Regions from separate parts of the Desulfovectis peckii genome, predicted to be linked through region 2. Evidence: a T-box and tRNA genes for the amino acid it is inferred to sense, from the RefSeq annotation. Region 2 holds a T-box; the other holds one or more tRNA genes.
What was found. The T-box of region 2 lies ahead of pheS (phenylalanine--tRNA ligase subunit alpha). A T-box ahead of a tRNA ligase gene usually reads a tRNA of that ligase, here a tRNA-Phe.

Region 1: it encodes a tRNA-Phe, which carries the amino acid that the T-box ahead of pheS (phenylalanine--tRNA ligase subunit alpha) is inferred to sense. The anticodon was not compared.

The regions. Positions count from the first base shown of each region.
Region 1 covers NZ_AP042409.1:329,526-345,612, reverse strand. The annotation lists gene ACZ5NG_RS01775 (rhodanese-like domain-containing protein) at 1-357, shown strand, start outside; gene ACZ5NG_RS01770 (DUF1294 domain-containing protein) at 368-640, opposite strand; gene glpX (class II fructose-bisphosphatase) at 807-1,772, opposite strand; gene ACZ5NG_RS01760 (mechanosensitive ion channel family protein) at 1,870-2,751, opposite strand; gene ACZ5NG_RS01755 (Na+/H+ antiporter NhaC family protein) at 2,846-4,405, opposite strand; gene ACZ5NG_RS01750 (transglycosylase domain-containing protein) at 4,608-6,716, opposite strand; gene ACZ5NG_RS01745 (hypothetical protein) at 6,787-7,251, opposite strand; tRNA gene ACZ5NG_RS01740 (tRNA-Cys) at 7,410-7,483, opposite strand; tRNA gene ACZ5NG_RS01735 (tRNA-Leu) at 7,492-7,580, opposite strand; tRNA gene ACZ5NG_RS01730 (tRNA-Gly) at 7,776-7,850, opposite strand; tRNA gene ACZ5NG_RS01725 (tRNA-Gly) at 7,904-7,978, opposite strand; tRNA gene ACZ5NG_RS01720 (tRNA-Phe) at 7,989-8,064, opposite strand; tRNA gene ACZ5NG_RS01715 (tRNA-Asp) at 8,076-8,151, opposite strand; gene speB (agmatinase) at 8,323-9,189, opposite strand; gene speE (polyamine aminopropyltransferase) at 9,201-10,001, opposite strand; gene ACZ5NG_RS01700 (pyruvoyl-dependent arginine decarboxylase) at 10,142-10,600, opposite strand; gene ACZ5NG_RS01695 (general stress protein) at 10,771-11,238, shown strand; gene ACZ5NG_RS01690 (TIM barrel protein) at 11,316-12,170, opposite strand; gene ACZ5NG_RS01685 (ABC transporter substrate-binding protein) at 12,316-13,884, shown strand; gene ACZ5NG_RS01680 (hypothetical protein) at 13,983-14,642, shown strand; gene ACZ5NG_RS01675 (hypothetical protein) at 14,786-15,055, shown strand; gene ACZ5NG_RS01670 (DegV family protein) at 15,150-16,013, opposite strand.
Region 2 covers NZ_AP042409.1:1,465,261-1,481,347, reverse strand. The annotation lists gene infC (translation initiation factor IF-3) at 1-325, shown strand, start outside; gene rpmI (50S ribosomal protein L35) at 343-537, shown strand; gene rplT (50S ribosomal protein L20) at 576-932, shown strand; gene ACZ5NG_RS07325 (TrmH family RNA methyltransferase) at 1,203-2,006, shown strand; T-box leader at 2,232-2,491, shown strand; gene pheS (phenylalanine--tRNA ligase subunit alpha) at 2,584-3,606, shown strand; gene pheT (phenylalanine--tRNA ligase subunit beta) at 3,622-6,042, shown strand; gene ACZ5NG_RS07310 (cell division protein ZapA) at 6,143-6,403, shown strand; gene polX (DNA polymerase/3'-5' exonuclease PolX) at 6,553-8,262, shown strand; gene ACZ5NG_RS07300 (DNA-3-methyladenine glycosylase) at 8,262-8,855, shown strand; gene ACZ5NG_RS07295 (NGG1p interacting factor NIF3) at 8,872-9,822, shown strand; gene ACZ5NG_RS07290 (U32 family peptidase) at 9,844-12,384, shown strand; gene ACZ5NG_RS07285 (endonuclease MutS2) at 12,395-14,749, shown strand; gene ACZ5NG_RS07280 (transglycosylase domain-containing protein) at 14,887-16,087, opposite strand, start outside.

The DNA of each region.
Region 1 (16,087 bases), 1.1 Mb from region 2:
ATAACGGCATGTGCGGTAAGCGAAAATAACGGCAGCTTGGGTTACACAAATATCACCGCCGAAGAATTAAAAGAATTGCTGGATAATAATGCCGATGTGCTGTTGATTGACGTGCGCCGGCCAAAGGAATATAACAGCGGACACATTCCCGGTTCGGTTTTGTACCCCCTAAGCAGTATTGAAAATTGGGCACACCAGTTAGAACAAGATCAAAAGCTGGTGTTAATTTGCCGTTCGGGCAACCGCAGTGCCAAAGCGGCAGCCTATCTGGTTGAAGCAGGCTTTACCGATGTAAATAATCTAGTCGGCGGAGTAAAAAGTTGGCGTTACGGTTTAGAAAAAAATCATAAGTCTTAGCCACTAATAATCAAAGATAAGCCAATTTAAAAATCAGCAGCATTACCGCCAGCTGCAGCAAAATAATTGCCGGTACGCCGACCTTAAACTTTGGGTTGAGGGTTTTGTGGCGAAACATCTGCATGGCAAACAAACCGCCAAGGGAACCGCCGATTAAACAAGCCAACAGCAAGCGGCTTTCCGGCACCCGCCATTTTTTATATTTGGCTAGCAATTTATCTACTGCAAACATAACAAAGGTAAGTAGATTGATAAATATAAGATAAAACTTAAATATTTGCACCGGCACAGTCCTCCTCGGCGGTAACATCTGTTTTATTCCCATTCCGCAAAATCTTGCGGATGCCTGCCAAAGCAAAAAATGATATTGCCCAATGCCGTTTTATAATTACTGTAGGCATTATAAAAAACCCGTATCACCAAAACAGTGGTACGAGTTTTTTTATTGCTTACTTCATTACCAAGTGCGGTTTGTTTGGTAGGTAGTGCACTGCTTTGATAAATCTAATGGTGCCGGTCTTAGCACGCATCACTATAGAATAGGTTTCAGCCCGTTCATTGCCAATAAAACGCACACCTTTCAGCATTTCACCGTCAGTAACACCGGTGGCAGCAAAAATGGCATCGTCACCTTTAACCATATCATCCATATACAGTATCTGGCGAGGATCTTTTAAGCCCATACTCACACAGCGCTGATACTCGTTGTCATCTTGGGGTACCAAACGCCCCTGCATTTCACCGCCCAGCGCCTTTAAAGCCGCTGCCGAAATTACGCCTTCCGGCGCTCCGCCGATACCTACATACAAGTCAATACCGGTACCTTCAATGGCAGTTGATATGGCCGCACCGACATCTCCGTCACTAAACAAGCGCACCCGTGCACCGGCATTGCGGACAGCTTCAATGATATGTTTGTGCCGTTCCCGTTCTAAAATCATTACCGTTAAGTCACTAATCGTTTTTTGATTTACTTTAGCCAATGTCTTTAAGGTTTGTTCAATGGGGTCGTCGATGTGAATTTTACCGGCAGCTCTGGGGCCAACAGCAATTTTTTCCATATACATATCCGGGGCATGTAGTAAATTACCTCGTTCGGTAATTGCCACCACCGACATGGCATTGCCGTAGCCTTTGGCCACCAGGTTGGTGCCTTCCAAGGGATCCACAGCCACATCTACCGAAATATTTCCGTGGCCCAACTTTTCTCCGATATACAGCATCGGCGCCTCGTCCATCTCGCCTTCGCCAATTACCACTGTACCGTCGATGTTCACCGAGTCAAACATTGCTCTCATTGCAGTAGTGGCAGCATCGTCCGCTTCTTCCTTTTTACCGCGGCCCAGCCAACGAGCCGATGCCAGTGCAGCTGCCTCGGTAACTCTTACTAATTCCAGTGCCAGTTCACGTTCCAAATGATAACCCCCCAAGAATTACTTAATTTAGATACATTATAACACAATTGACTAATTAATGATCATTACTCTCTGTAAAATGCATAATTAGGCAGCATTAATCTGCAGAACCGGCATCTGCTTCTGCAGCCTGCTCATATACTCTTCTGGGGTAAGCAATTTTAATGCCACGGCGATAACTGTTAATCCAGATATACTCGCGGATCATTTTCTCTATCAACCAAATTGAACCGGGCTTGGTAAGCGCGACAATGGTATAAGTGCCCCCTTTGTCGTTTTGATCAATGTCAGTGACACCGTATACCTGGGGCGGCTCTACTAAGTTGCCCTTTTCATCGGCAAGGAGTTCGTCATAAAAGTCGCGTTTAATTTGCGCACATACGTCTTCTAACATTTCCCTGATTAAAGTTGGGTCTTCTTCAAAGGGAAAGGTTGCAGTAACAATGGCCCGCAACTTCTCCCGGTTGTAATTGCGCACTGTGCGGATCTCGGAGTTAGCAATGTAAAATTTCTTTCCCGACCATTCGCGAATGGTAGTTAAGCGCAAGCCAATTTCTTCTACCGTGCCGGAAACCTCGTTATTAATTTCGATATAATCACCGACATGGTACTGATCCTCAAACATGACAAAGAAGCCGGTAATAACGTCCTTTACCAAACTTTGGGCACCAAAGCCGACAGCCACACCGACAATTCCGGCACCGGCAATAATCGGTGTAATATCGGTAAATTGGCGCAAAATTAATAAAAAGCCGATAATGTAAATGACATACTTGGTTAAAGACAATAACAACGATTCTAAAGATTTTTCCTTGCTTTTATCCAGTCTTGTTACCAAAAATATTCTTTTTATCAATTTATACCGGATGTGCATAAAAAAGTAAGTTAACGCCAATATCAGCAAAATAATTGCCGCTTTTTCCGCAATAGCCGTCCATTCGATGTGCTCAAAAAACTTCCATAAACGTTCAGTACTCATGTTCAAAACTCACCCGCTGACATTAAAGTATGTTGAAATGACAGACCCCCCTTTAAAAGGGAGGTCCAATTTTTTTATACCACTTTTTGATTAGTTATTGCAAGTGTAAATCTTGAGAGACTTCCAGTTTGTGTTTTTTAAGTAGGAAGATGGTAAGTAGCAACACTGCCAGCGAGAAACCTAAACCGACCAGTACGCTTTGTGTTAAGGCCATGACAATGTAACCGACTAAGCTGATTACCGCCACAGTAGTAGCGTAAGGAAGCTGGGTGTTTACGTGGTCTATGTGATGACAGCCTGCCCCGGTGGAAGACAAAATGGTGGTATCGGAGATCGGGGAGATATGGTCACCGTATACCGCGCCGGCCAGTACCGCTGCCATCGACATCAACACAAATTCCGTTCCCACGCCGACAGCTGCCGCCATCGGTGTGGCAATCGGCAGCATAATGCCAAAGGTACCCCAAGAAGTACCGGTGGCAAAGGCCATAATTCCGGAAAGGGCAAAGGCCAAGGCCGGCATCAGATAGTAAGGCAGCGATTCACTGAACTTGGAAGCCAGGAATTCACCGGTTCCCAGTTCACCGATAACACCGCCGATAGCCCAAGCAAGCACCAAAATAATAATGGCGGTAACCATAGATTGCATCCCTTTCAGCAAGGTGGGAGCAAAGTCTCTTGGTTTAATCAGCTTGCGCGGCAGGTAAAGCAATGCGCAAAAGATGATACTCATCACACCGCCGTAAACAAGGGAGATACTAACGGCGGTATTTAAAAAGGCATCCATAATGCTTCCGCCGTCAGGGCCAAAGAAGCCACCGGTATATAACATGGCAATTATAGTAAATACAAATAAGCCTAAGATGGGCAGTACCAGGTCAATAACCTTACCCCGCTCGGCACCTAAAGAAACATCCGTACTGCCGGGCGGTTCACCCATGGCATCATTGTAAAGCTTGCCGGTAAGCATGGCTCGCTTTTCTTCTTTGGCCATCGGCCCAAATTCAATGTTGGTAACGGCAATAATTATCACCATCAAAATAGCTAAAATAGCATAGATGTTCATTGGAATCATGGTTACAAAGGCAGGCAGCGCTTGAATGCCGTTAATATTGACTGCATGTAATTGTTCGGCAATGATCGTAATAATATAGGCACCCCAGCTGGATACCGGAGCAATAACACAAATCGGTGCGGCGGTAGAGTCAATAATGTAAGCCAGTTTTGCCCGTGAAACTTTATGCCGGTCGGTAATCGGGCGGGCCACTTGCCCTACCGCTAAACTGTTAAAATAGTCGTCAATAAAGATAATAATACCAAGTAGCAATGTAACTAATTGTGCTCCAACGCGGCTTTTTACGCGGGACATGGCCCAGTCACCAAAGGCCCTACTACCTCCGGAGGCCGCAACTAAGGCAGTTAAGCCGCCCAGTAAAAATAAGAAGGCTAAGATGGGAATGTTCCACTCCGGATCAGCCATACCGTTAAAGGTAATGGCAACTGTTTCCTCAAAAGCATGAAGCAAATTATAATCGGCAAGTATAAGGGCCCCTGAAAAAACACCTAAAAATAATGACAGCAAAACTTCTTTGGTAATCAATGCGCAAGCGATGGCAATTACAGGCGGTATTATCGACAGCCATCCGTATTCCATGTTTTAAACTCTCCTCCTGTTTCTTATAGTCGCAAAAATTAAAAAATTTTATACTTTTTACATCACCTCGTTTATAAATATTTGGCACCCTATATTTTTTCGCTGTATAAAAGAATATTCCTGTCAAAAAATCATTTTTCAGCAGATAAAAAGAAAAAACTTGGTTTTTAAGTTAACCAAGTTTTTAAAACAAACAAAACAGTTACTGTTCAGCCGGGGGCTCCGGCAACCATTCCGGCTGCGGTGCGGATTGTTTTTCTGTCTCATCGACAGCATTTTCAGCATTATTAGATTCCGGCTCTTCATCAGTAGCGTTTTCGGTATCGTTTGCCGGCACGGGCTGCTCACCTGTTTCCTCAGCGGCATTTTCATCAGTATTAGATTCCGGCAGCTGTTCAGTAACATTTGCCGTATCTTTTGGCGGCGGAGGCAGTTGGTATGACGGTGGCGGCGGTTCGGCGATAGGGTGTTCATCAAGTAAGGCAAGCATATACTGCTGCCACACCGGGCCGGCTACGCTGCCGCCGCCGGCCACGCCATAAACCGGCCGGTTATCGCTGTTGCCAACCCATACTGCGGTAGCTAAATTTTTCGTATACCCCACAAACCACAGACAGCGGTTTTGATCGGTAGTGCCGGTTTTTCCTGCACTTTCCAACGGTATGCGTGCATAACGGCCGGTACCCCTTTGCACCACGTTAACTAAAAAGCTGTGCATGACACGGGCCGTTTGGGCGTTAATTACCCGCTTGGGCTTTATTTGATGCTGATATATAATTTTGCCGTTCTGATCTACAACCTTTTCAATAAAGTAAGGCCGGTTATATTGGCCGTCATTGGCAAATACTGCGTAAGCCGCCGCCATCTCCAGCGGTTTAACGCCGTAATACATACCGCCTAAAGCTAAGGCAGCGTAATTAAGATCATTCTTAGTCACCGTGGTAATGCCAAAACGCCGAATATAAGCCGCCGTTTTTTCAAAACCTAATTTGCTCACCAACTCTGCCACCGGCACATTTAACGAATAGCGAAGGGCATCTGACACGCTGGCTGTTTTGCCCCCCCAGGAGATAGGATTGTTAATCACATAACCGGCAAATTCTCGCGGCTGGGCGTTGATTTGCGAATAAGGACTAATTATATTGCTGTTCAGTGCCGCAGCATAAACCAAAGGTTTAATAGTGGAGCCCGGCTGCCGGGGAATTAATGCCATATTGTTTTGGTCGGCTTGAAAATCCGTGCCGCCAACCAAAGCGGTTACCGCCCCGGTTTGCGGCACAACCGATACCAGGGCAATATTACTGGCTTTAATTCCTCTTTGGGCAAAACTGTTAACGCTATTTTGACAAACAGTTTCTGCTATATTCTGCTGTTCGGTATTTAATGTGGTGTACACTTTTAGTCCGCCCTGATAAACCTGTTCATGGCCAAATTGTTCTTCCAGCTGCCTGATCACGGCACTGACAAAATACGGATGCCGGTAGTTGTCATTCTTTACCTGCGGTTTTTGCACTTTAATTTCTTCCTCGATAGCCCTTTGGTATTCCCTATCGCTAATCATGTGTAAATCCAGCATGCGCTGCAGTACAACCCGCTGGCGTTTTTGAGCCGCCGGCAGATTATGATGCAAATCGTAATCAACCGGGCGGTTGGGAATCCCCGCCAACAACGCGCTTTCTGCCAGGGTAAGCTCTTTGGCCGGTTTGCCGAAATATTTTTGGGCGGCAGTTTCTACACCATAATACCCGCTGCCAAAGTAAATTTGGTTTAAATACATCTCTAAAATTTCATCTTTGCTGAATTTCCTTTCTAAAGCAATGGCAATGGCTATTTCCTTCAGTTTGCGCTCATAGGTACGCTCGTTAGTTAAAAAAAGATTGCGGGCAAGCTGCTGGGTAATTGTGCTGCCTCCCTGCACCACCTGTCCGGAGGCAATATTTTTCATCAAGGCCCTTAATGTACCGATAAAGTCCGCCCCAATGTGTTGATAAAAGCGGTGATCTTCAATGGCAACAATTGCCTTTAGCATATTAGGTGAAATATCCTCGAGCGCCACATAAGAGCGATCCTGATCATATACTTCCGCCAACAACACCCCGTCGGCCGAATAAATACAGGTTTTTTCGGCCGGTTGATATTGAAACTCCGCAACGTTTTCTTGAAGGCTTATTTTATGGCAAAAACTAAAAAACCAAAGCAAACCGCCTAAGGCTATTACAGCCAGCAGAAGAATAATAACAAGTAGCCATAAATGCCAATCAGACCGCCGCTTTGGCGGCACAGCGGAAGGTTTGTTAGGTTTTTCAGTCATAAAAACACCCCTCAAACTAGCCTAATACTTAATTTATTGAGGAGTGATGATTTTGATTACCATTATTATATTATTCTTCAACAATAGGCTTTTCTTTGGGCAGCACTACCGTCCATTTTTCAGGATAACGCACCGTTTTTCCGGTAACCGTGTTTTTCATGGTCAGGCCATTGCTGCGGTATAATTTGTTTAAAACATCTTCCGATTGCAGCACTTCCCGGTAGACGACGCTTAAAGCATAATTTTTAAGCCGCCGCCAGGCAATAATCCGCAAGTAAATAGCTAATAAACACAACAGCACTCCATTAACCCAAGGTTTTAGAAAAAAGGCAAAAAATATCCCTATTAATAAAAGCAAACCGGAAACTTTGGAAATTAGATACCAAATTTTAAGATATGTGGGTAGTTCAATAGTTCCTTCCCCTGCTTTTTTATTATAATAATCAATGCTTTTGCGGGTATCCAAATTGATGACAATTTTATTTTTCTCTACCAGTTCTTTTAATACTGAAAAGGGGCGAGATTTTTCAGTCAACAAGGTCAGCTCCTTTGCTGTTATTCTAGTCATTATAATTCTGCTATATAATTCAACCCTGAAAGATAAAACCCTGCAAATAAAAGATGTTTTTACATGGCCGATTAAGATATATAAAAAACCTCTTTGCAGTTATTGCAAAGAGGTTTTTACGCACTTGGAGGCGGCACCCAGATTCGAACTGGGGATAAAGGATTTGCAGTCCTCTGCCTTACCACTTGGCTATGCCGCCGTTATATATGGTGCCGGAGACCGGACTTGAACCGGTACGGTGATCGCTCACCCCAGGATTTTAAGTCCTGTGCGTCTGCCAATTCCGCCACTCCGGCAATTATCACTTGTCAAGCAGTATTTAGTTTATCACTTACTTTACAGTAAGTCAAGTAGTATTTTATGTTATTTACCCAACTGTTTATCGCTTGAAACACATATTTAGATATTGACGATTTTTGTCGAAAATGCTAAAATACAATTTGTCAACACTTTAATAGCCTTATCCCGGTTTATGCCGGGGATTTTTTTTTTGGAGCGGAAGACGGGATTCGAACCCGCGACCCTCGCCTTGGCAAGGCGATGCTCTACCACTGAGCCACTTCCGCATATTGGTTAAAAAAACTACCTATTACTGCCTGCTAGGTAGCGTGTTGACAAGTGGAGCGGAAGACGGGATTCGAACCCGCGACCCTCGCCTTGGCAAGGCGATGCTCTACCACTGAGCCACTTCCGCTTGCTTAAAATGGTGCCACGGGACGGAATCGAACCGCCGACACGAGGATTTTCAGTCCTCTGCTCTACCAACTGAGCTACCGTGGCTTTTATAAAAATGGCGGTGCTGACGAGATTTGAACTCGCGATCTCCGGCTTGACAGGCCGGCATGTTAACCACTACACCACAGCACCCTTCGGTTGTTTTTATCAGCTATCTTTAGCGCTGACATTGACTAGTATACTAAAGCTCATGATTATTGTCAATTATTATTTTAAACTAAATTTTATTTATTTATGCAAATTTTAACATATATCTTCATTAAGACAGAATTAGTTATAATTTCCATTGATAGGAAAAAGATATTACCTTCTGCGGCCAAATTGCAAAATTACCTCACGCACCAGTTTTGCCGCTAAAATGGCGGTAATATCAGCATGATCATTAGTGGGGCTTACTTCTACCAGATCAAAACCCACAAGGTTTAATCCCCCCAGCATGTTTACCGCCTGAATAATTTCCCTGGCCGTACAGCCTCCGGGCTCCGGGGTGCCGGTACCGGGAGCAAAGGCCGGATCAACTACGTCAATATCCAGGGTGACATAAACCGGCCTGTTTTGGATTTGGGGCAATACTTTTTGTAAAGGTTCCAACAGTTGATCAATATATATATTGGTATGTTTTTGGGCAAAGGCAAATTCTTCCTTGGTACCTGAACGAATGCCGAATTGATAAACACTGTTTTCATCAAGGAATTCCATCGCCCGGCGAATGACGGTAGCATGGGATAAGTTTTCGCCTAAGTATTCTTCGCGCAAATCGGCATGGGCATCAAAGTGAATTAAAGCCAAGCGCGGATATCTTTGCGCCGCTTGTTCAATGGCCGGCAAGCTGACCAAATGTTCACCGCCTAAAAGAATAGGCAACTTGTGATCGTCAAGAATTTTACCGACGGCCTGTCCAATCATTTTTAAGCCGGCAGCAACGTTACCAAAAGGTATGGCGACATCCCCGGCATCGTAGTATGCATAATCAGCCAAGTCTTTATCTTGATAAACACTGTATTCTTCCAGGCCGTACGACACGGCGCGAATTTGCTGTGGGCCCTGACGGGTGCCCGGGCGGAAACTGGTGGTAAAATCCATCGGGGCACCCAACAGTACGATACTCGCTTCTTGATAATCGGCAGTGCTGCCCATAAAGTCGCTTAATTTTTCGGTATTTGGAAGCATATCGATCCCCTCTACTTTAATATATCCGCTACAAAGGGCGGCAGCACAAAAGCGGCTTTATGGATCTGCGGAGTGTAATAACGGGTTTGGTATCCGGGAAACTTACTTTCGTCAATTTCTAACGGATCGTATTTTTTAGAGCCCATGGTAAATGACCACATACCACCGGGATAAGTGGGTATATAAGCTAAAAACAGTCTGGTTATCGGGAAAATATCAGAAATCGTGTTGTAAACGCGGTTAATTAATTTATCGTTAAACCAGGGTGATTCGGTTTGGGCAACAAAAATACCGTCTTCAGTTAACGATTCAAAGACGTTTTGATAAAATTGTTTTTCAAACAATCCTACTGCCGGTCCAATGGGATCGGTAGAATCTACACAAATTACGTCATAAGTGTTTTTGTGCTCTTGAACGTGTTTAATGCCGTCTTCATAGCGCACTTCTACTTTCGGATCGTCCAACGCACAGCTGATTTCCGGCAGGTATTTGCGGGCGTTTTCTACCACCCGGGCATCTATTTCCACCAAAGTTGCCTTTTCAATAGTGGGGTATTTGATAATCTCTCTGATAGTCCCCCCGTCACCACCGCCGATTACCAGTGCCCGTTTGGGATTCCCATGGGTGTTTAAGGCCGGGTGGGTAATCATTTCATGGTAAACAAATTCGTCCTTTACGGATGTTTGAATAATGCCGTCTAAAAACAGCATCCGGCCATAAGGCAGCGTATCCACAACTGCCAAATGTTGGTACGGTGTTTGCTCTGTGTGCAGCGTCTGCTTGGCCTGCAGGCTAAGACGCATGGTCGGCATTTGATCTTCGGTCACCCACAGGTTAAACACATGGTGTTCCTGATCATAAAGCTTCGATTGTTCAGACAAATTTCTAACCCCCCATTATATTATTGATAGTAAAATATTTGTTTCCTCCACCCCATCAAGGTATTTTTATCCTAGTACCACAGGGGCACCGCAGCCAAACAGCAACCTACATTTTCTACCTTGTGTTCAACGGCGGCAATTTTCATATCTACCAAATCCATTCCTCTCATTTCAAAAGCCTCTTTAAGCATATTTTCAATAGCTTGCCGTGCCTCTTCTTTGGTGCATTTACCGGAAAACTCCATGATCACACCAAAGGTGTCTTTGGAAAGACCTACGCCGACAGCGGCGGCAATGGTTTCACCGGGCACGTCACTCATAATGTAGCCGTAGGCTGTGGGCACCAGAGAGCCGGGAGGCAGTTCTAAATCTGGATCATACTCCGCACTGGGAGGAAGGATACTGCTTACGCGCAACAGGTTGACGTTGCCGATTCTCCCCTTTAAAAGTGCATTGTCAAAAGCATTTAACTTGCTGTAACCTTCGGCTGCAGCCGCAGTTAAAAAGTATTTTTTAGGTGTAGGCAGCATAGTCGATCCCTCACTTAATTCCATATTTTCTTTAAAACAAATCATATTATACCAAATGCACCAGAAAAATAAACTGTTTTTTTGTTTTCTGGAATAGTAATTTTGAAAATGTGGAAATATATGTGTCGAAAGTTGTTTTAAGCTTAAATTATCCCAAAAGGAGGTTTATTATGACTAAAACGGTTGTAGGAACATTCAGCAACCGCGATCAAGCTGAAAGGGCAGTTGCTGAATTACGGGGCCAGCAAGGATTTGAAAAAGAAATTTCCATTGTCGCCAAGGAGGACCAAAATGCCCAAGGTATGGGCGGCACTGACTCGGTAACCGACGGTGCTGCTACCGGCGGTGTATTGGGCGGCTTGGCCGGCTTAGCGGTAGGAGCCGGTGCACTGACTATTCCCGGGCTGGGGCCATTACTGGCAGCCGGTCCGATTGCCGGCATGCTTTCCGGTGCGGCAACCGGCGGTTTAGCCGGCGGCTTGGCTGACTTCGGCATTCCCGCTGAGGAAGGCAAGCAGCTGGAAGAAAGAGTAAGACAAGGCGATGTGTTGGTAGCGGTAAAAGCCGATGAAAGCCGTGCCAACCAAGCAGCAGAAACACTGCGCAAGTATCGCGCTGAAAACGTAAAAATTCACTAATTCTTGTTTTAGCAGGCCCGAGGAGTGTTCTTCATCCTCGGGCTTTTAAATACGGCCGGACTTAAGAGTTTGCCAAGCTACTTTTTGAGTTGATCGTAAATTTGCTTGTAAACCAGCGCGTCTTCCGCTTGCCGGCCCTGTGATTCGCAAATCACCGTCGGTTTCAGCTGATATTCTTTGATCAGTTCTGCCAGCGGGGCAAAATCCGGGCCGAACTCCCTTTCTAATGTGGTGCGGTGTTTTTTCTCACCGGCATTAGTAAATTCAATGGGGCTGAAATGAATATGCAAATTTTTTAGAACCTTATCACCCAAAGCGCTTTTAACTTGATTTAATACTTTCTCAAATGCCCTTTTGTCCGTCAACCCACCTCCCGTGACGGCATGCAGATGCCCAAAATCCACACAGGGCACCACAAAGTCCGCCACCGTACACAATTCCAAAATTTCATCCAGTGAGCCGATTTGGTTAGCCTTGCCCATGGTCTCCGGAGCCAGTTTAATATGGCTTAAACCCTCAGCCTCTATTTCTTTACAAATCTCTTTTAGATAGTTCATTCCCCGCTTAAAGCTTGCCGTTCGGTCATTTCCTGCCCCACCACCGGGATGCATTACCACAATTGTTGCCCCCATCCAATCGGCGGCCCGCATTGATTTTAATATGTGGTTCTTAGTCCTTGCCTGAATTTCCGGATCATGGCTACATATGTTTATGTAATAGGGTGCGTGAATACTTAAGGCAACACCATGGGCACGGGCATTTTCACCAAGCTTGCGGGCAAATTCTTCTTTTATTCGCACCCCGCGGGAGCACTGGTATTCATAGGCCTTTAAGCCCATTTGGGCAAGCCAAAGGGGCATGTCCAGCGAACTTTTATAACCCTGTTCGTAAAAAGAGTCAGAGTTACCGGCCGGGCCAAATTTAACGGGCATTTTGTGATCACATCCTGTTATTATATCTGCTTAATATCATAACTGGAATTAGGTAAAAATAACAGTAATTTTGTAAGATATTGGCTTTAAGCAGGTAACAGTAATTTTTTGGAAAATAATAATAAGGTGTTAGGAGGTGAGGACAGTGCTGCTTAAAAAATGGGTGCGGCAAGTAGTGTTTCTGGTATCGGTTTTGCTGATAGTAATTATGTTGGAAAACCGGGATGCAGTGACCACTCTGGCCCCTCATTCCGAAAATACCGTAAAAATATTAACTGCTGAGCGCTGGGAAAGCTTGGATCCCGCATATGCCGGTGATGCCGCATCCGCTAATATTATCAGCAACATTTTTGAAGGATTGGTTAAATACAAAGCTAACTCAACTGAGGTTGAACCGGCACTGGCCACCGACTGGGAGATACATGAAAACGGTCGGGTGTGGATATTTCATTTGCGCAAGGGGGTAAAATTTCACGACGGAACACCCTTTAATGCCGCAGCGGTAAAATTTTCCGTAGAGCGGGTGATGAAAGGCAAAAACACCATGCCCTATGCCAACATGGCATTTGAAATGGTGGAAAACATTGAGATTATGGATGATTACACAGTTAAATTTACCTTAAAACAGGCTTATGCCCCCTTTCTGCAAAGTTTAGCTATGCCATGGGCAGCGCCGATAGTCAGCCCCAGTGCGGTAAAAGGCTTAAACGACCGGTTTGCGGAAAATCCGGTGGGTACCGGCCCTTTTTGCTTAAAAGATAAATCCGAAAATGAATTAGCGCTGGTGGCCAATAAAAATTACTGGCAAGATCCGCCGGCGGTGAATAAGGTAGTATTTATTTACCAGCCTGATGAAAAAAGGCGCTTAGAAATGCTTGTCAACGGTGAGGCCGATATTGCCGACGGCATTTCCCCGGCCAACATCGCCTGGGCGGAAAAAAACAACCTTGAGGTGTTAAAGCAACCGGCAGCCTCGGTTAATTACCTGGGCTTTTATGCCAACAAACCCCCCTTTGCCTCTGCCCGCATCCGTCGCGCGGTAACCATGGCACTGGATCGGGAAGCGTTGGCAGAACAATTATATGACAAGCAATTGGCAGTGGGCGAAAGTTACCTTCCGCCAAAAGTAGCGGGATACAGCAGCAAATTAACCCAATACCCCTATCAAATAGATGAAGCCAAAAATTTATTGGCTCAAAACGGCTACCCTAACGGAATGACAATTACATTAATCACTTACCAAGAAACCCGGCCCTATAACCCGGTTGGCGGGGTAAGGCTGGCGCAAGGGATCAAAGAGCAGCTCGCCAAAGCCGGAATTAACGTGCAAATTAAAGCTTATCCCTGGGAAGAGTATAAAGAAGCTTTAAAAAGACAGGAGGGAAACTGCTTTTTATATGGTTGGACAGGGGACAACGGCGATCCGGATAATTTTTTGGCCACCTTGTTAACTACCAATCAAATTGAATCCGGCTTAAATATAGCCCGATACAGCAATCCGCAAGTAGACCGCATATTAGCCAGTGCTCAGCAGGTTGTCGATGGCGAAGTGCGCGAACAACTTTATTATCACGCCCAACAAATTATTTTGCAAGAAGCGCCTTGGGTAGTGCTTAATTACGGTTGTCATATCGCTGTCAGTCAAAGAAATGTACAAAAGTTTACGCTGCAGCCAATTGGAGGGTATTACTTGCAGTGGATGAAAAAGTCTTAAAAAAAGCATTATTTTCATATTTTTCCAGTAATACTAGTTATTTTTAAACGCATACTACAACTATAAATTTAAGTTAATTAATACAAGGAGGTAACTAAATGTTTCAGCAACAAATGCAACAACAAATTAACTCACTGCGTCAAGATTTAAGCAACATTGCTCAAATGGCAAGCCAACTCGCCCAAAGAGAGCAAAGTAACAACCAGCAATTGCAGCAAATGATGCAAACGGAAGCAAACATCAGCCAACAGCTGCAGCAAATCAATCAAATGTGCCAGCAGGCCAATCAAAGATTAAGTCAAATTGCCAGTCAGAGTATGCAGTCCTTCAGTCAGTTTGGCCAGCAGCAAAATCAACAACCTTTTAGTTTTTATAGTCAACCGGGTCAGCAGTTTGGCAGCACAAGTATGCAAACCGGGACTATGCAGCAGCAGTATCAACAGCCCTTCCGGCAGTATAATCAACTGGGACAGCAACAAAGCCAACAGCCTTTCAGTCAGTACAGTCAGCTGGGACAGCAACAAAGCCAGCAGCCCTTCAGTCAGTACAGTCAGCTGGGACAGCAACAAAGCCAGCAGCCCTTCAGTCAGTATAACCAGCTAGGCATGCAAAGTCAGCAGTTTAACCAGCCAATGCAGGCTTTCCAGTCCCGCCAACAGCAAAATCAGCAGCCCTTTAGACAATACAATCAACTGGGGCAGCAAAGCCAATTTGGCACCGGTCAATTTAGCCATACCGGATACGGCTATCAATATTGATAAAGCATTAAGCAAATACAAGGCACGTTGACGTGCCTTGTTTACTTTCCACAAGATTAGACAATTCACACCCCTTAACATTTTTTTCCAAAATTACTATAATATATGTAAAGTATTTGGACAAGCAATAGGGGGTGGATGCGCTGGCCAAAATATTGCGTGAAGGTGCCGCTTATAATCAAAGAGATGTGATTGAGGTATTGGTAGAGTTTTCTATGTTTAAAGATCGGGTAGAAAAAAAATTCAAAGATGTTTCTACAGAACTAAAAGGCAAACCCACCGAACATGACCTGTGGGTAAGCCTATATTTAATATCCTGCGACTATGCGGAAGATGTGATGAGCAAAAGGGCAAAACAACAACAACAGCAGCAGCATATACAGCAGGAGCAAGCGGTACAAAAAATTTCCTAAAGTAATAAAAGAAAAGCATAGGCAAGTCGTCAAGGGACTTGCCTATATAATTTATTAATTGTTTGGTTATGGTTTCATTATGTATTATAAATTATCATTTGTCACCGACTTGTTCAAAAAAAGACACGCCCACAACGCCGGGGCCGGCATGGACGGCAATTACCGGGCCGATTTGGCCAAAGAGCTTTAGCTCAATGTTCGGTAACTTTAAACGTTCACGAATGCTTTGCGCCTCTTCTAACGCATCGCCATGCAAAATAGCTAAGGAAATTTTTTTATCTTTAGCATAATCTTTAACAATCTCCACCAGTTTATCCAATGAACGCTTACGGCCGCGGACATTTTGGTAAGAGTAGTATACACCCTCTTCATTTACCGAAATGATCGGCTTAACATTCAAAATTTCCCCAATCGTACTGCTGACGCAACCGATGCGTCCCCCTTTTTTTAAGTATTCTAATGTCTTCACCACAAAAAAAACTTTCACTTTTTTCTGCAAAGCCTGAATTTGTTCTACTATATCGGAAAAACTCCTTCCCTCGCCAACCAGCCGCTTTGCCTCCAGTGCCAAAAAACCGCTGCCAATAGACACGGACTTGGAGTCAATTACTTCAATATTAATTACATCTTTCATTTGTTTGGCTACAGTTTTCATCATTTGCACGGTACCGCTTAACGCGCTGGAAATATGTATAGAAATAACGTCAGTAAAGCCTTCATCCGCCAATTTTTGAAATAACTTAACGGCCTCGCCGGGGGAAGGCATTGAGGTCTTAGGAATTTCCCGGGCAAAGTTCTCATATACTTGTTCTGGCTGGATTTCTTGGCGATCAATAAACTCCCGATCTTTATAAATCACTTTTAACGGCAAAAGCCTAATGCCGTTTGCTTTGAGCTGCTCTTCGGATAAGTCGCTTGTACTGTCCGTAACAACAGCTATTTTGGCACTGTTACTCAACAATATTCACTCCCTCAGAAAAAAATAAAACACAGGGTAACTAGTTCGACAAAAGATATAAATTTCCTTTTTGA
Region 2 (16,087 bases):
GTATGAGCAAAGTAAGCGTGAGAAAGAGGCCAAAAAGAAGCAGCATGTGATTAATGTTAAAGAAGTAAAAATGCGCCCGAATATTGAGGAACACGACTATAAGGTAAAACTGCGTAATGCCATGCGTTTCCTCAAAAACGGCGATAAAGTCAAGGCTACTATTATGTTTAGAGGGCGAGAAATAGTTTATACCCCTAAAGGCCAAGAAATACTTAAACGTTTGGCCGAGGATTTGGCTGATTTAGGTAATGTAGAAAGGCAGCCGAAGTTAGAAGGCCGCAACATGGTTATGGTTTTAGCACCAAAAACAGATAAACACGACTAGGAAGGAGTGCATTATTTATGCCAAAAATTAAAACCCACAGTGGTGCTGCCAAAAGATTTAAGCGTACTGCTAAAGGTAAGATTAAACGTATGCATGCTTATCATAGCCACATTTTAGGCAAAAAATCACCTAAACGTAAGCGTAATCTGCGTAAGAGCACCATTGTTTCCGCTGCAGACGCTAAAAGAATGGAAAAATTACTGCCTTATTAAGCTCTAATTACCATCAAGTTGGATAGGAGGAATGTTTTATGCCACGGGTAAAGACCAGTGTTGCATCTCGCAAAAGACATAAAAAAGTACTTAAACTTGCTAAAGGTTACCGCGGTGCAAAAAGCAAACTTTATAGAGTAGCCAACGAGCAAGTTATGAAATCATTACATTATGCATACCGTGACCGCAAAGTACGTAAGCGTGAATTCCGCAAGCTTTGGATTGCCCGGATTAACGCTGCGGCACGGATGAATGGAATTAACTACAGCACTTTCATGAGCGGCTTGAAAAAGGCCGGTATTGAAATTAACCGCAAAATGCTGGCTGACATGGCTGTGAATGACACTCAAAGCTTCAATAAATTAGTAGAAGTGGCTAAAGCACAGCATAACTAGGATAGCTTTTAAAAAAGGGTCTGAAGTATTACCGGCCAAAGGCTGGTAGTGCTTCAGCCTTTTTTGTTTTAGCCGGTAAATGTAGTTGTCAAAGAAACATTTTCGAAAACAGGCAGGAACCGAACCCCAATTTGCCACCCCACTTTATTTTTGCTGCCGGAAAGTATAAAATTAGAATATTGAAGTACCGTGATGATATGTATCGGCAACCAATGGCCGAGATGATCGCTTCTAACCGCTCAATAAACTGTAATACAGGCGTGAATGAAGATGGAACTGCAAAGATCAAATCCGAAAATTAAATACTTAATTAAACTTGCCCGCCGTCAGTTTAGGCAAAAGGAACAGAAGTTTATCATAGAAGGCATTAGGTTTATTGAAGAATTGTTAAACTCAAGTTGGCAAACCGAAGCTTTGTTTTACTCGGCTAAAATTATGAATAATGCCCGCGGTGTGGCACTGTTAAAAACAGCGAAGGAGCAAAACATACCTTGTTGGCAAATTGCCAGCGGTTTACTGAAAGAAATAGCTCATACTGATAATCCCCAAGGCATACTGGCTTTGGTACGCATGCCCAATTATCGGTTAGAAGATGTCTTTTCTGCACCACGACCATTGTTGTTAGTTTTGGTAGACGGGGTGCAGGATCCCGGCAATTTGGGCACGATTGTGCGCACTGCTGATGCGGCAAAGGCAAGCGGTGTAATATTGCTTAAAGGAACGGTGGATTTGTATAATCCCAAAACCCTGCGTTCCACAATGGGTTCAATTTTTCACTTGCCGATTATCATGCTAAATGACAACCGGGCGGTTTGGAAAATCTTGCAGCAGTACAAGGTAAAGGTAGTGCTGGGGCAGCCTGAATACGGCAGAACAATCCAAGGGATTGATTTAAAGCAGGATGTGGCTTTGGTTGTAGGTAATGAGGCAAACGGACCGTCGCCTGAATCTATTAATTTTGCTGATGTGGCAGCAACAATCCCCATGCCGGGAAATGCAGAATCCTTAAATGCGGCAGTTGCCTGCGCCATTATGTTGTATGAAGCGGTGAGGCAGAGGATGGAGAGGCCCTAATTGCAAATTATCTGTAAATTCCTTGTTTTTGCATGTGGCTCTATGATATAATTGAAGTCGGATATAAAATACTGAGGAAAGGTTGTGTATCAATGACATTAACCGCCGATTACTTTTGGAGGCTGTTTGAAGCAACCGGATCCGTCAGAGCTTACATGCTTTACAGAAGGTTAGTAACGCATTAAATAAGTATACTGTTTATAATTATTTTTTGTAAAAATTATCACAAAAGCCGTGAAGGGGAGAGTAGTGTTAGATTAATCTTTTCAGGGAGGGCAGATCATCGACTGCAAGTCTGCCTATGGATTAATAACATGAAGTTCACCCCGGAGCTGCACGCTGAACGCAACTGCAAAACAGTTGCCATTAGGTAGTGCCGGTCTTTCAACCGTTATCAGAAAGCATTCTCAGTACACTAACGAGTGGTTTATGCCTTTTGGGTGTAAACAACAAGGGTGGTACCGCGGATTAATTCCGTCCCTTACTTTGAGGGCGGATTTTTTTTGTTATTAATTTAATTATATTGTAAAATGATTTAGTGTATAACAATGTAGAAAATTTTATATGGAGGTACGTTATGGAAGAAAAACTGAGAAATCTTGCTGCTACTGCCCAAGAGGAATTGGCAAAGGCAGAAACCTTAAATGAACTGAGCAACTTAAGAGTAAAGTATTTAGGCAAAAAAGGTGAACTTACTTCAATCTTAAGGGGAATGGGTTCATTATCCCCTGAAGAGCGTCCCAAAATTGGTGCGCTGGCCAATAAAATCAGATCTGATTTAGAGGTATTAATATCTAAACGCAATCAAGAACTGAAAGAATTAGAAAAAGAACAGCGTATGAACAGTGAAACGATTGACATTACTCTTCCCGGCCGGCCGTTTCAAAAAGGTAACAAACACCCGTTAACTAAAATCCAGGAAGAGATCGAATCTATATTTTTAGGAATGGGCTTTAGCATTGCCGAAGGTCCGGAAGTAGAGCTGGATTATTACAACTTTGAAGCTTTAAACCTTCCGAAAGACCATCCGGCACGGGATATGCAGGATACATTTTTCATTACTTCTGACGTGCTGCTGCGCACCCATACTTCGCCTGTTCAGGTGCGCACGATGGAGAGGACGGCACCCAATTTGCCGGTGAAGATCATTGTTCCGGGCAGGGTATACCGCCGGGATGACGATGCTACCCATTCTCCGATGTTTACCCAGATAGAGGGCTTGGCAATAGACAAGCATATAACATTTAGTGATTTAAAAGGTGTTTTAAGTATATTTGCCCGGCAGATGTTTGGGGAGAATACAAAAACCAGATTCCGTCCCAGCTATTTCCCCTTTACCGAGCCCAGTGCGGAAGTGGACATTTCCTGCGTGATGTGTAAAGGCGAAGGCTGCCGGGTATGCGGTCATACCGGTTGGCTGGAAATACTTGGCTGCGGCATGGTTCACCCGCGAGTATTGGAGATGTCCGGTTATAATCCGGAAGAGGTGACCGGTTTTGCCTTTGGTATGGGTGTAGAGCGCATTGCTATGCTTAAATACGGCATTGATGATTTAAGGCTGTTTTATGATAACGATTTGCGGTTTTTATCCCAGTTTTAAGGAGGTACATAATCAATGAAGGTTTCATATAAATGGCTGCAGGAATTTGTCGATGTGAACATACCCCCGCAGGAATTAGCCGATAAACTCACCATGGCCGGTGTGGCTGTAGAAAAAGTCCACTATTTAGGTGAAGGAATTGAAAAAGTGGTTACCGGACAGATTTTAAAAATTGAACGCCACCCCAACGCAGACAGGTTGGTGATCTGCCAAGTTACTACCGACGGAGAGAATCGGCTTCAAATTGTCACCGGTGCCACCAATGTCAGGGAAGGGGATAAAGTCCCGGTGGCTATGGAAGGGGCCAAGCTTCCCGGAGGGATTACCATTAAAAAATCTAAGCTGAGAGGCGTGGAATCCCGCGGAATGTTATGCTCGGGGCAGGAACTGGGCTTTGAAGCTAAACTTATGCCGCCTGATCAGCAGGACGGTATTATGATCCTGCCGGAAGATGCCCCACTGAACTTAGACATTAAAGAATATCTTGGTTTGGATGATTACATTTTAGAGCTGGATCTGACACCCAACCGCGGTGACTGTCTTTCCATGATTGGTGTAGCCCGGGAAGTAGCTTGCTTATTAAATCTGGAAATGAAATACCCTGAGATTGCCCTTAATGAACAGGGGGCAGAGGCCGGTGAGTTGGCAAAAGTAGATATTGAAGCAATTGACTTATGCCAGCGTTATGTAGCGAAAATAGTAAAAGGAGTTAAAATTGGCCCGTCACCTATCTGGATGCAGCAGCGGCTGCGGGCAGCCGGTATTAGGCCGATTAATAATGTTGTTGATATTACCAACTATGTGATGCTGGAACTGGGCCAACCGCTGCATGCTTTCGATTACGATCGCTTGACTGATCATCATATCATTGTACGGCGGGCAAAAAATAACGAGTCACTGAAAACGCTGGACGAAAATGAACGCATATTAAATGAAAGTATGCTGGTGATAAGTGACCCGCATGGTCCGACGGCAGTGGCCGGTGTAATGGGCGGCTTGGAAAGTGAAGTTACCGACAATACCACTAACATTTTAATTGAGTCAGCATACTTTAATCCGGTCAGTGTACGCCGAACTTCTAAGGCTTTGGGGTTGCGTTCCGAGGCTTCCTCCCGTTTTGAAAAAGGGATTGATATCGGCGGCTGTGTACGGGCATGTGAACGTGCCGCTTACTTAATGCAGCAGTATGCCGGCGGCGTTGTGGCTAAGGGTGTGATTGACAATTATCCCAAGCCGGTGTTAGAAAAAACCGTTACTTTGCGTCCCAAACGTGTAGAACATCTGTTGGGCGTTAAAATCGATACCGAGACGATAAAAAACATTCTGCTTTCCCTGCAGTTTAAAGTACAAGAGAGTGATGAAGGCCTATTGGTTACCGTGCCTACCTTCCGTCCCGATGTGAGTATAGAAGCCGATTTAATTGAAGAAGTAGCGCGTATTTATGGCTACAACAACATTCCGGACACATTAATATACGGCGTCACTACTCAAGGTAAAAGAACACGACAGCAGCAGCTGCTGCATGACATTAAGGATATTTTAAGCGGCTGTGGCTTAAAGGAAGTAGTAACCTATGGCTTTTTCAGCCCGAAGGTTTTCGATAAAATGAATTTACCTGCAGACAGCGTTTTCCGCAATGCATTGGTATTGCAGAACCCGCTCAGTGAAGAGCAGTCGGTAATGCGTACCGTTCCCATCCCTAATTTGCTGGAGGTAGTGCAGCGCAATCATAATCGGCAGGTTTCTAACGTTGCCATCTTTGAAATCGGCAAAGTATTTTATCCGAAAGAAGGTCAGGATTTACCGGAGGAGCGCTTTAATTTAGCCATGGTATTTTCCGGCAGCACCGAAAAATCATGGTGCAAAGCAGCAGAACCGATGGATTTTTACTATGCCAAGGGTGTGCTGGAAACATTATTTGCCAAGATTGGCTTAAAAGATGTGTGTTATGTACGGATGACCGCTCCCAGTTTTCACCCCGGACGGGTTGCCGGAATTGAAGTAGCCGGTAAAATGATTGGCGTAATCGGAGAGCTGCACCCCGACGTGCAAGAGAACTACCAGTTACCGCACCGGGTTGTTGCCGTTAAAATTGATCTAAAGGATTTAGCGGAGTTAGAATTTACGCCGCCACGTTATCAAAAGCTTTCTAAACATCCGGCGGTAGAGCGTGATTTAGCGGTAATTGTCAATAAAGATGTGCCTACGGGAGACATGGTAGATGCGATTAATAAAGCGGCAGGAAAAATAATGAAGCAGGTGCGGGTATTTGACGTTTATCAAGGCAATCAAGTACCTGACGGTTGCAAGAGCATTGCATTTTCATTGTTATTCCAGGCCGTTGATCGCACCTTGACTGATGAAGAGGTAGCAAAACAGGTGGAAAAAATTTATCAGGCATTAAACAGGCAATTTGCCGCTAAATTAAGAAGTTAAAAATGCCGTGGAAGTAAGGTTTATTTAGTACCTTGCAGCAGGATTTTGCTAAATTATGACGAAAGTGACGGTAATAGGTAATAATTCGGGAGGGGTGGCAATGTCTGATCAGGAAACTCGGGTAGAGGTGGAAATATGCGGAGCTTCCTATATGCTTCGGGGCAAAGAATCTCCCGAGTATATGCAAATGGTTGCTCAGTATGTCAACAGAAAAATGAAACAGCTGATCAGCCGCAACCCTCGGCTTTCGATGACTAATGCTGCGGTACTGGCGGCCATTAACATTGCCGATGAGTTAAGCAAGCTGCAGGAGGATTACGACAATCTGGTAAAGTTAATGGATACCAAAAATCCTAAATAACCGTTACAAGGTAATCAAACACTCATGAAGTGTTTTTACAGCAGCTTCATGAGTGTTTCTTTTCACTGTCATTCAAATAACTTTTTACGGTCAAGGAAAAACTAATACTTGTTTAAATAATTGTCATTGTTTACAGGAGCTGTTTGTATATGTTAAATATAGAAATTGCCTGGATATTTTATGAAATGGCTGACTTGTTGGAAATTAAGGGCGATAACTTTTTTAAAATAAGAGCTTACCGCAATGCGGCCAAAATAATTTCCCGGTTGGATAAGCCGGTTAAAGAATTGCTGCAGCGTGGAGAACTGACCGAAATTCCCGGTATTGGCAAAACAATAAGCGCTAAAATCAAAGAAATTTTAGAAACTGGCAGCTGTCAAAGTCATCAAAAACTGCTGCGGGAAATTCCTAAAGGAGTGCTGGAAATACGTTCCCTTCCCGGCATTGGGCCCAAAAAAGCCAAACTGCTCTATGAAAAATTGGGAATTGTGTCCATAGATCAACTGGAGGCAGCAGCGAGAGAACACAAAATACGCAAGCTGCCGGGCATGAGCGCGCGGTTTGAATTTGACATACTGCGGAGCATAAATGTGCTGCGTCAAAGTAATGAGCGGGTAATTTTGGGTGTTGCCCGGGAGCTAACTGCTGATTTAATAGACTATATTTCGGCTATTCCCGGGGTGGAAAGGGTTGAAGCGGGCGGCGGCGTCAGAAGGTGGAAGGAAACGGTATCGGATATTGATTTGGTAGTCGCCGCCCAAAACATTGACTCAGTGATGGATGGGATTGCTGCCTATCCCCACATATCTAAAACCTTAGAGCGGCAGGAAAAGCGCCTGCGGGTACTTAATATGTGGGGTGTGGAGATTGATATATCGGTAGTTGAGCCGGAAAAATTTATTACTACCTGGCACCGCAATACCGGCAGCAAAGCGCATTATCGCCATTTAACCAAAATAGCGGAGCAAAAAGGTTGGAAATTAAGCCATCAAGGCTTGATTGATCAAAACGGTGATATGCTTGAAGTGCAAAGTGAAGCCGACATTTACAATTATTTGAACATGGAATATATTCCGCCGGAACTGCGCGAAGACAAGGGAGAAATCGAAGTGGCCCAAACCGGTCAACTGCCCCATTTGGTTAGCTTGGCAGATATCAAGGGAGATTTACATACCCATACCACTTGGAGTGATGCGGGGGCTACCCTGGAAGAGATGGTGGAGCGAGCCAAGGAAAAGGGTTACAGTTACTTGGCGATTACCGATCATTCCCCCTCATTAAAAATAGCCAACGGCCTTTCCTATGAGCGTCTGCAGCAGCAGTGCAAGCTGATTGAAAAATTAAATGAAGAGCAGGATGATTTTCGAATTTTAACCGGAGTGGAATGCGATATCCTGGCGGACGGCCGGCTAGATCACCCTGACGATGTGTTAGCTGACTTAGATGTTGTCGTTGCTTCGGTACATACCGCTTTTAAACAAGATAAAGAAAGGATGACTAATCGCATTATTTCCGCAATTGAACATGAGCATGTTGACATTATCGGCCATGTATCCGGAAGGCTGTTATCCCGACGCAGCGGTTATGAGCTGGATATGGAAAGGGTGCTGGAAGCGGCAGCCAAGTATGATACGATATTAGAGATTAATTCTTCTCCTGACCGGTTGGATTTAAGTGAAGAAAATGCGCGGCTGGCCAGGGAATTTGGCGTCAAGTTGGCGATAAACACCGACGCCCATGACTTAAAACGATTGGACGAAATAGAGTACGGCGTATCAGTGGCCCGGCGGGCTTGGTTATCGCCGCAAGATGTTGTCAATACTTTAGAAGTGGAGGACTTGCTAAAAAGCTTAAAGTGATGAGTACGGTGTTTAATGATTTGCCACTCTTATCCAGAGAATTTTATAATCGTGACACCGTGCAGGTGGCGCGGGATTTATTGGGATGTTATTTGGTGCATTACAGCCCGGAGGGACTAACCGCAGGTGTAATTGTGGAAACGGAAGCTTACTTACAGCACGGTGATCCTGCCTGTCACACCCATCGGGGCATGACACCGCGCAACAAAGCGATGTTTGGCCCGCCGGGTCATGCTTATGTATACTTTACTTATGGCGCTCACTATTGTTTTAACATAGTTACCCAACCGGAAGGTGTCGGTGATGCGGTGTTGATTAGAGCGCTGCAGCCGGAGGAAGGCATTGAATTGATGCAGCGGCGGCGGGGCAGAGAGCGGCTAAAGGATTTATGTTCCGGTCCGGGCAAGCTGACGCAGGCCATGGGCATCAATAAGGAGCATAACGGCAGTGATTTATTAACCGGCCCCATAAGGGTTTATCGGGGTTGGGAAGTGCCGGATATTGTCACCACCACCCGCATCGGTATTAAGGCAGGGGCAGAACTGCCACTGCGCTTTTATGTAAAAGACAATAAATTTATATCAAAAAAATAGCACAGGAGGCAAAAGGATGAAAGTTAAAGAGATTTATGAATTAGCCGTAGAAATGGGTAAGCGTCATGACCCGCGGGGGATTGATGAAGTAAATAAAATAATTGAAAAAAATAAAAAGGCTTTCCAAGAGTTAAAAGATGAAGAGAAGAAAGAATTTGATCAAGATAAACTTTTTAATCCCTTTTCCGATACCAGATTGCTTTGCGGCGATCCGGAGAGGGAAGTTAAACGGGTGTTAGTGGGTATTGACATTGAGGTAAGTGAGGTGCTGTTAGCGGATCGCTTATCGGAAAAAGGCAGGGCTGTTGATTTAATCATTGCTCACCATCCGGAAGGACGGGCGCTGACCGGGCTTTATGAGGTAATGCATTTACAGGAAGATATTCTCGCCCAATTCGGTGTGCCGATTAATGTGGCAGAGGGTATTATGGCATCTCGCATTGCTGAAGTGCAGCGCAATTTAATGCCGGTTAACTACAACCGGGCGGTAGATGCTGCCAGATTGCTGGATTTTCCTCTCATGTGTATACATACGGCGGCAGATAACATGGTGACTGATTACCTGCAAAAGAAATTTGACGAGCACCAACCGGAAACCCTGGATGACGTGGTAAAAATGCTGAAAGAAGAGCCGGAATACGCGGAAGCGGTTCGCTATAATGCCGGACCGACAATTGTAGTGGGCAACAAAAAACGCCGGGCCGGTAAAATCATGGTAGACATGACCGGCGGCACCGGCGGTTCGGAAGATGCCTACAGCAAATTATCCCAAGCCGGCGTTGGTACTCTGGTGGTAATGCACATTGGCGAGAAACACCGCAAAGAAGCGGAAAAGAATCACATTAATGTGGTAAATGCCGGCCATATGGCCAGTGATTCCTTGGGGATGAATTTAATCCTTGATCAGATTGCGGCACGGGGTGTAGAAATAATTCCGGTTTCCGGACTGCTTAGATATCAGCGCTAACTGAAAGGAAGTTATGTTTTAATGTTTAAGCCAGAACTTCTTGCTCCGGCCGGTTCATGGGAAGCCATGGTGGCGGCGGTGCAGAATGGGGCTGATGCGGTTTATCTCGGCGGGAAAGCCTTCAGCGCCCGGGCATTTGCCGCCAACTTTGATAACGAGCAGCTTAAACAGGCCGTTGAGTACTGTCACGTCCGGGGCGTTAAGGTATACGTCACAGTAAATATTATTGTCGCGGATGAAGAACTAGAAGAAGCACTGCATTTTTTACATTTTCTGCACAACATTGGGGTGGATGCGGTTATTCTTCAGGATTTAGGTTTAGCCGCCGCTGCCCGTAAACTACTGCCAAACTTGCCGCTGCACGCCAGCACCCAAATGACTGTGCACAATACCCCGGGAGTGGAACTGCTAAAACAATTGGGCTGCGAGCGTATCGTGTTGTCCCGCGAAATGAGCCTAAAAGATATTGCGCGTATAAAACAAACTACCGGGGCAGAACTGGAAACCTTTGTGCATGGGGCGCTGTGCGTATGTTATTCCGGGCAATGCTTAATGTCCAGTATGATTGGCGGGCGCAGCGGAAACCGGGGCAAATGTGCCCAACCCTGCCGCTTGCAGTACCGGCTGGTTGATCGGAAGGGACGGCCGCTGGTAGATGCGGCAAAGGTTGGAGAGTATTTGTTAAGCCCCCGGGACATTAATCTCAGTGAACATATACCGGATTTAATTCAAGCGGGAATTGATTCTTTTAAAATTGAAGGGCGAATGAAGCGTCCGGAATATGTGGCGACAGTAGTGCGCATTTATCGGGAACTGCTTGATCAGGCGCTGGAGCTGGAGCGAAAAGAAGATTTTCAGCCCTCTGAGCAGCAAAAAAGAGAGCTGGAACAAATATTTAACCGGGATTTTTCCACAGGTTATTATTACGGCAATCCGGGCAGTGAGCTGATGAGTTATAAGCGTCCCAACAATCGCGGGGTGTTGATTGGCCGGGTAAAAAGATACAGAAAAGATCAGGATTTGGTAGAAATAACGCTGCAGGAGCCGCTGCGGGTAGGTGACGGGATTGAAGTATGGGTGACCCAAGGCGGACGGGTGGGCGTAGAAGTGCACCGACTGCTTGTCAAAAACCGGCAGGTTGATGAAGCTCCTGCCGGAAGCACGGTATCGCTGCCGATACCCGGAAAGGTGCGCCCCGGCGATCGGGTTTTTAAAACTCACGATGTGGAACTGATGAACCGGGCTAAGATTACCTATACTTCCAGTAAAGAAAGCAGAAAAATTCCGCTGCGGTTTACAGTGCGTGCAGCGGTCGGTCAGCCGCTGTTTATGCAGGTGGAAGACCGGGACGGGTTTGTTGCGGAAGCATATTCCGAAGAAACCGGCCAAAGGGCAGAAAATAGGCCGCTGACTGAAGAATTCCTGCGAAATCAATTAAATCGCTTAGGCAATACCCCTTTTGCTTTAACGGAACTTTACTGCGAACTGCAAGGTGAAGTGATCTTTCCGGTGCGGGTGATTAATGAACTGCGCCGCCGGGTTTTGAAACGGTTGGAAGAGCAAAGACAGCAAGCGCGCCTGCGTTCACCCATAAATCAAAGAGAATTTGCCGCAAATCTGGAAGGCTATTTTAACGCGATTGCCGGCAAATTCAAACAGCGCGCCGGCAAACCGAAACTGGCCGTCAACGTCAGCGAATACGCTGCTCTGCAGGCAGCGGTAGAAGCCGGTGCCGACATTGTGTACTTTGGTGGAGAAAGCTACCGCTCCCGCAAACCAATTACACTTTCGGACATTGAAAAAGCAAGTGATTTATGTCGCCAAAGAAAAGTGCAGTTTATCCTGTCCACGCCCAGAATTCTGCAGGACGATGAACTGAAGGGCTTTGACGGTTTTTTGCGAAAGGCTTTGCCCTATACCGAAGGGGCGTTAATCGGTAATTTGGGTTTACTGAAGTTGTTTGTTGAAAAATATTCAAAGTCGGTAATTAGTGATTTTTCGTTAAATGTATTTAATCGCTTCACGGTAGCGGCATTAAATGCCCTCAATGTTGAGCGGATAACACTTTCGCCGGAATTGACTATGGTGCAGATTAAAGAACTTGCCGCCCACCGGACACTGCCCTTAGAGCTGTTGGTGCATGGCCCGCTGCCCCTGATGGTTACGGAATATTGCGCACTGGGCAGCTTAATGGGCGGCTTGACATCTACTAATCAGTGTGCCGGTCCCTGTCGGAATCAATCCTGTGGCTTAAAGGATCGCAAAGGGGTTGTATTTCCAATCGAAGTAGATCAATACTGCCATCAACATATATTTAATTCTAAAGAGCTGTGTTTAATTGATGACCTGGGAACCTTAGCGGATGCCGGCATATCAGTTTTAAGGATTGATGCACGCATTGTTTCGCCCGCCCGGGTAGGGCGTATCACCGAAGCCTACCGCCAAGTGCTGGATTTATATCCCTTAGCAGAGTGGAAAAACAAGGCTGTCAGCCGGAAAGCGGAATTAGAAAAGGAAACAACCGGTTTTACAAAAGGACATTATTACCGCGGAGTAATTTAAGGGGAGAAGTATGGAGGAAAAAACTTATACCAGATTGGAATTTGACAAAGTTCTGCAGCAATTAGCGGCACATGCTCATTCAGCGCCGGGAAAAGAGCTGGCGTTAGCATTGCGCCCCAGTAAAGATCCGGATACCGTGCTGGCCTGGCAGGCAGAGACTACCCAGGCGCGGGAGCTGATGCGTTTTGAACCGTCAGCAGAGTTCGGGGGCTGGCATGATATCCGCGGTCAAATTTTGCGTTTAAGAAGAAACGCTGTTTTGCAAGCGGAAGAACTCTTTTTTATCGGAGAAACGCTGGCTGCGTCGCGCCGAATTAAACGCTACTTATTGGAACGTAGGATGAAGTATCCGTCACTGGCGGCGATAGCAGAGGGATTGGCTGTTTTGCCGGAGCTTGAGAAGGCAATTTTATCCGCTATCCTTCCGGGTGGAGAAATAGATGACCGGGCAACGCCGGAATTGGCTCAAATACGGCGGCGCAAGGTAAGTGCCCAGGCGAAAGTCCGTGAGCGTTTAGAGCGCATTATTCGTTCACCTGAGAACCAAAAATATTTGCAGGAAGGGATAGTGACCATTCGCGCTGACCGCTATGTGGTGCCGGTAAAATTGGAATATCGCAATATGATACCCGGCATTGTTCACGATCAGTCCGCCAGCGGAGCGACACTGTTTGTTGAGCCCATGTCGGTAGTTGAGGCCAATAATGAAGTGCGGCAGATGCTTGCGGCGGAAAAGCAGGAAATACAGCGCATATTAACTAAACTAAGCAACTTGGCGGCAAGCGTTGTTGATGATTTGAGCCACGGTCTCGATGCCTTGGCATATTTGGATTTTGTTTTGGCTAAAGCCGCTTACAGCAGGAAGCTGGATGCCTGGCAGCCGCAGGTGTTAAAAGAGCCGAGAATTTATTTAAAGCAAGCCAGGCACCCGTTGATCACCGGTAAAGTTGTGCCCATTACCGTCTGGTTAGGTAAAGAATTTAACACCTTAATTATTACCGGTCCAAACACCGGGGGCAAAACCGTTACCTTAAAGACCGTTGGGTTAATGGTATTAATGACCCAGGCCGGTCTGCACATTCCGGCAGAAACCGGCTCGGAAGTGGGTATTTTCCATCAAGTGTTTGCGGATATCGGTGATGAGCAAAGTATTGAACAATCCCTGAGTACTTTTTCTTCCCACATGAGCAATATTGTAAACATTATTAAACAGGCCGATAAACGCAGCTTGATTATGCTGGACGAATTAGGCTCCGGCACCGATCCGGCTGAAGGGGCCGCCATCGCGCAAGCGATTTTGCAATACCTGCACAATTTAGGGGCACGCACCATTGCCACCACCCACTACAGTGAATTAAAAAACTTTGCATATGCCAATCCGGGTATTGAAAATGCCAGTGTGGAATTCAACAGCGAAACCCTAAGACCGACTTATCGCCTGCTTATCGGCAAGCCGGGGCGCAGCAATGCCTTTGAAATTGCTGCCCGCTTAGGGTTGCCCGAAGAATTGGTAAAAAGCGCCCGGGCCTTTCAAACTAAGGAACAAATCCAGGTATCAGAATTGATGCGCAAGCTGGAAATTACCCAACAGCAGGCAGAAAAAGAGCGCCGTTTAGCCGAACAGATGCGCCGGGAAAGCGAACAGCTTAAAGAACGCTACGAGCGCTTAGAAAGGCAGATTACTGAACGCAAGGAGGAAATATTAAGTAAAGCCCGGGAAGAAGCTCAGCAAATTGTTCGGCGGGCCGAACAAGAATCAGAAGAAGCGATTAAAGAACTGCGTCAAAAACTTTCCGAGCAATCTGCCCGTGAAAGAGAAGAAGCTATTAAAGCGGCCCGGGAAAAACTAAGCAGCCTTTACAATAAAAATATCAGCCGGCAAATCAAAAAAGCACAGACATTTGAGGTACCAAAGAAACTGCGACCGGGTGATGAAGTTTATTTGCCCCGGTATAATCAAAAAGGTTACGTGTTAGAAATTGGCGACCAAAATCAAGTTACCGTGCAGGCCGGAATATTAAAGCTGACGGTTTCGAAAGATGAATTGCAGTTGGTAAAAGAAACAAAACATGAGACCGGGCAAACCGAAATCGGTAATGTGATCCGGGATAAGGCAATGAAATTAAGCAGCAGTTTGGATATGCGCGGTATGAAAGTTGATGAAGCTTTAATGGAAATGGAAAAATATTTGGATGATGCTTACTTAGTGGGATTAAAACAAGTTAGTTTAATTCACGGTAAGGGCACCGGTGCTTTAAGAGCGGCGGTGCATCGGGAGTTAAAGAAGTATCCGCGGGTTAAAAGCTTTCGTTTGGGTGAAATCGCTGAAGGCGGTGACGGCATAACGGTAGTGGAACTAAAGTAGTTCGACGGCTGCGGCCGGCTTTAGCCGGCTGCGTTGTTTTTTGCATTTTTTGCAAGACGATATAGCTTTAAAACAGCTATGGTTATGATAATAAAATGCCCGGGCAGTTTAAGCCGCGGGCATTTTTATATTAATGATTAATTGTTAGTCGGTAGCCATTTTTTCCAACTAAGTGAATTATTTTGGCGACTGTCTGTGTAATTATCATTGCCGTTATGTTGGTGCTCTTGTTCACCGTCATTCGGTTCAGGGAACCAAGGGCCGTTTTCCTCACCGTTATCAGGCAGCCAGTCGCTTAATGTTTCTTCCGAATGAACATTGCAAACCTCTGTCGGCGCTCGCAGCCCATAGTCTTGAACATTGGGTGACACGGAATAAGGCACTTTAAGCACTACCTTTTGAATGCGTTCCGGGCAATATTCACTGGGCAATAGACCGGTTTCCGCACAGACATCCATGACCACACGCATGTCATCTTCTTTAGTGGGTACGGTGCCTTTAATAAACCAATCAGTTACTTTTTGATCATCGGGTGTCAGCGGCCCCGGCAATAATCCGGATTTGCTGTCTACTGTTGCCCGCACTAAACCGGACGGCGGTCCGGGGAAGTTTTTGCTCGGTAAGCCGTCATGAGCTTTTAGCATCATTTCTCTCCATAATTGTGCGGTATATACACCACCGAAGTAACTCGATGTAGGCAGTGGAGTACCGTCTTGGTCATTGCCTATCCAGGTTACGCCAACCAGGTTAGGCGTGTAACCGGCAAACCAAATATCACTGGTGCGACCGTTTTCATTGTCTGCGGTGCCGGTTTTGCCTGCTACCGGGCGATTGGGCAGTTGGGCGGCGGTACCGGTACCTCTTGATACCACGGTCTGCAACATATCAGTAAGCAAAAAGGCAGTGGTTTCTTTCATTGCTCGATGCTGTTTAGGCTCATGTTCGAATACTACCGTGCCGTCAAAGCGTTCAATGCGTTTAATGATTGAAGGTTCGATATAAATACCCTTATTAGCGAAGGCACCGTAAGCAGCAGCCAGCTGCAAAGGCGTTACCCCGTATTTTAATGCGCCAAGTGCTGTAGAAAGATAGGGGTCAATGTGCTCAAAGCCCAATTTTTTGGTGAAAGCCACCGCCTTATCCGGCCCTACTTCTTCCATTAATTTTACAGCCACTACGTTAAGAGAATTCTGTAGGGCAAAACGCATGGTCACTAATCCGTAATAAGCCCCATAGTTAGCCGGCCAACCGCCTTCTCTGGGAGCGTCATCTATAATGGAAGCCGGCCCTTTATTTAAGTATTCAATGGCAGGACCATAGGCGGCAATGGGCTTAAAG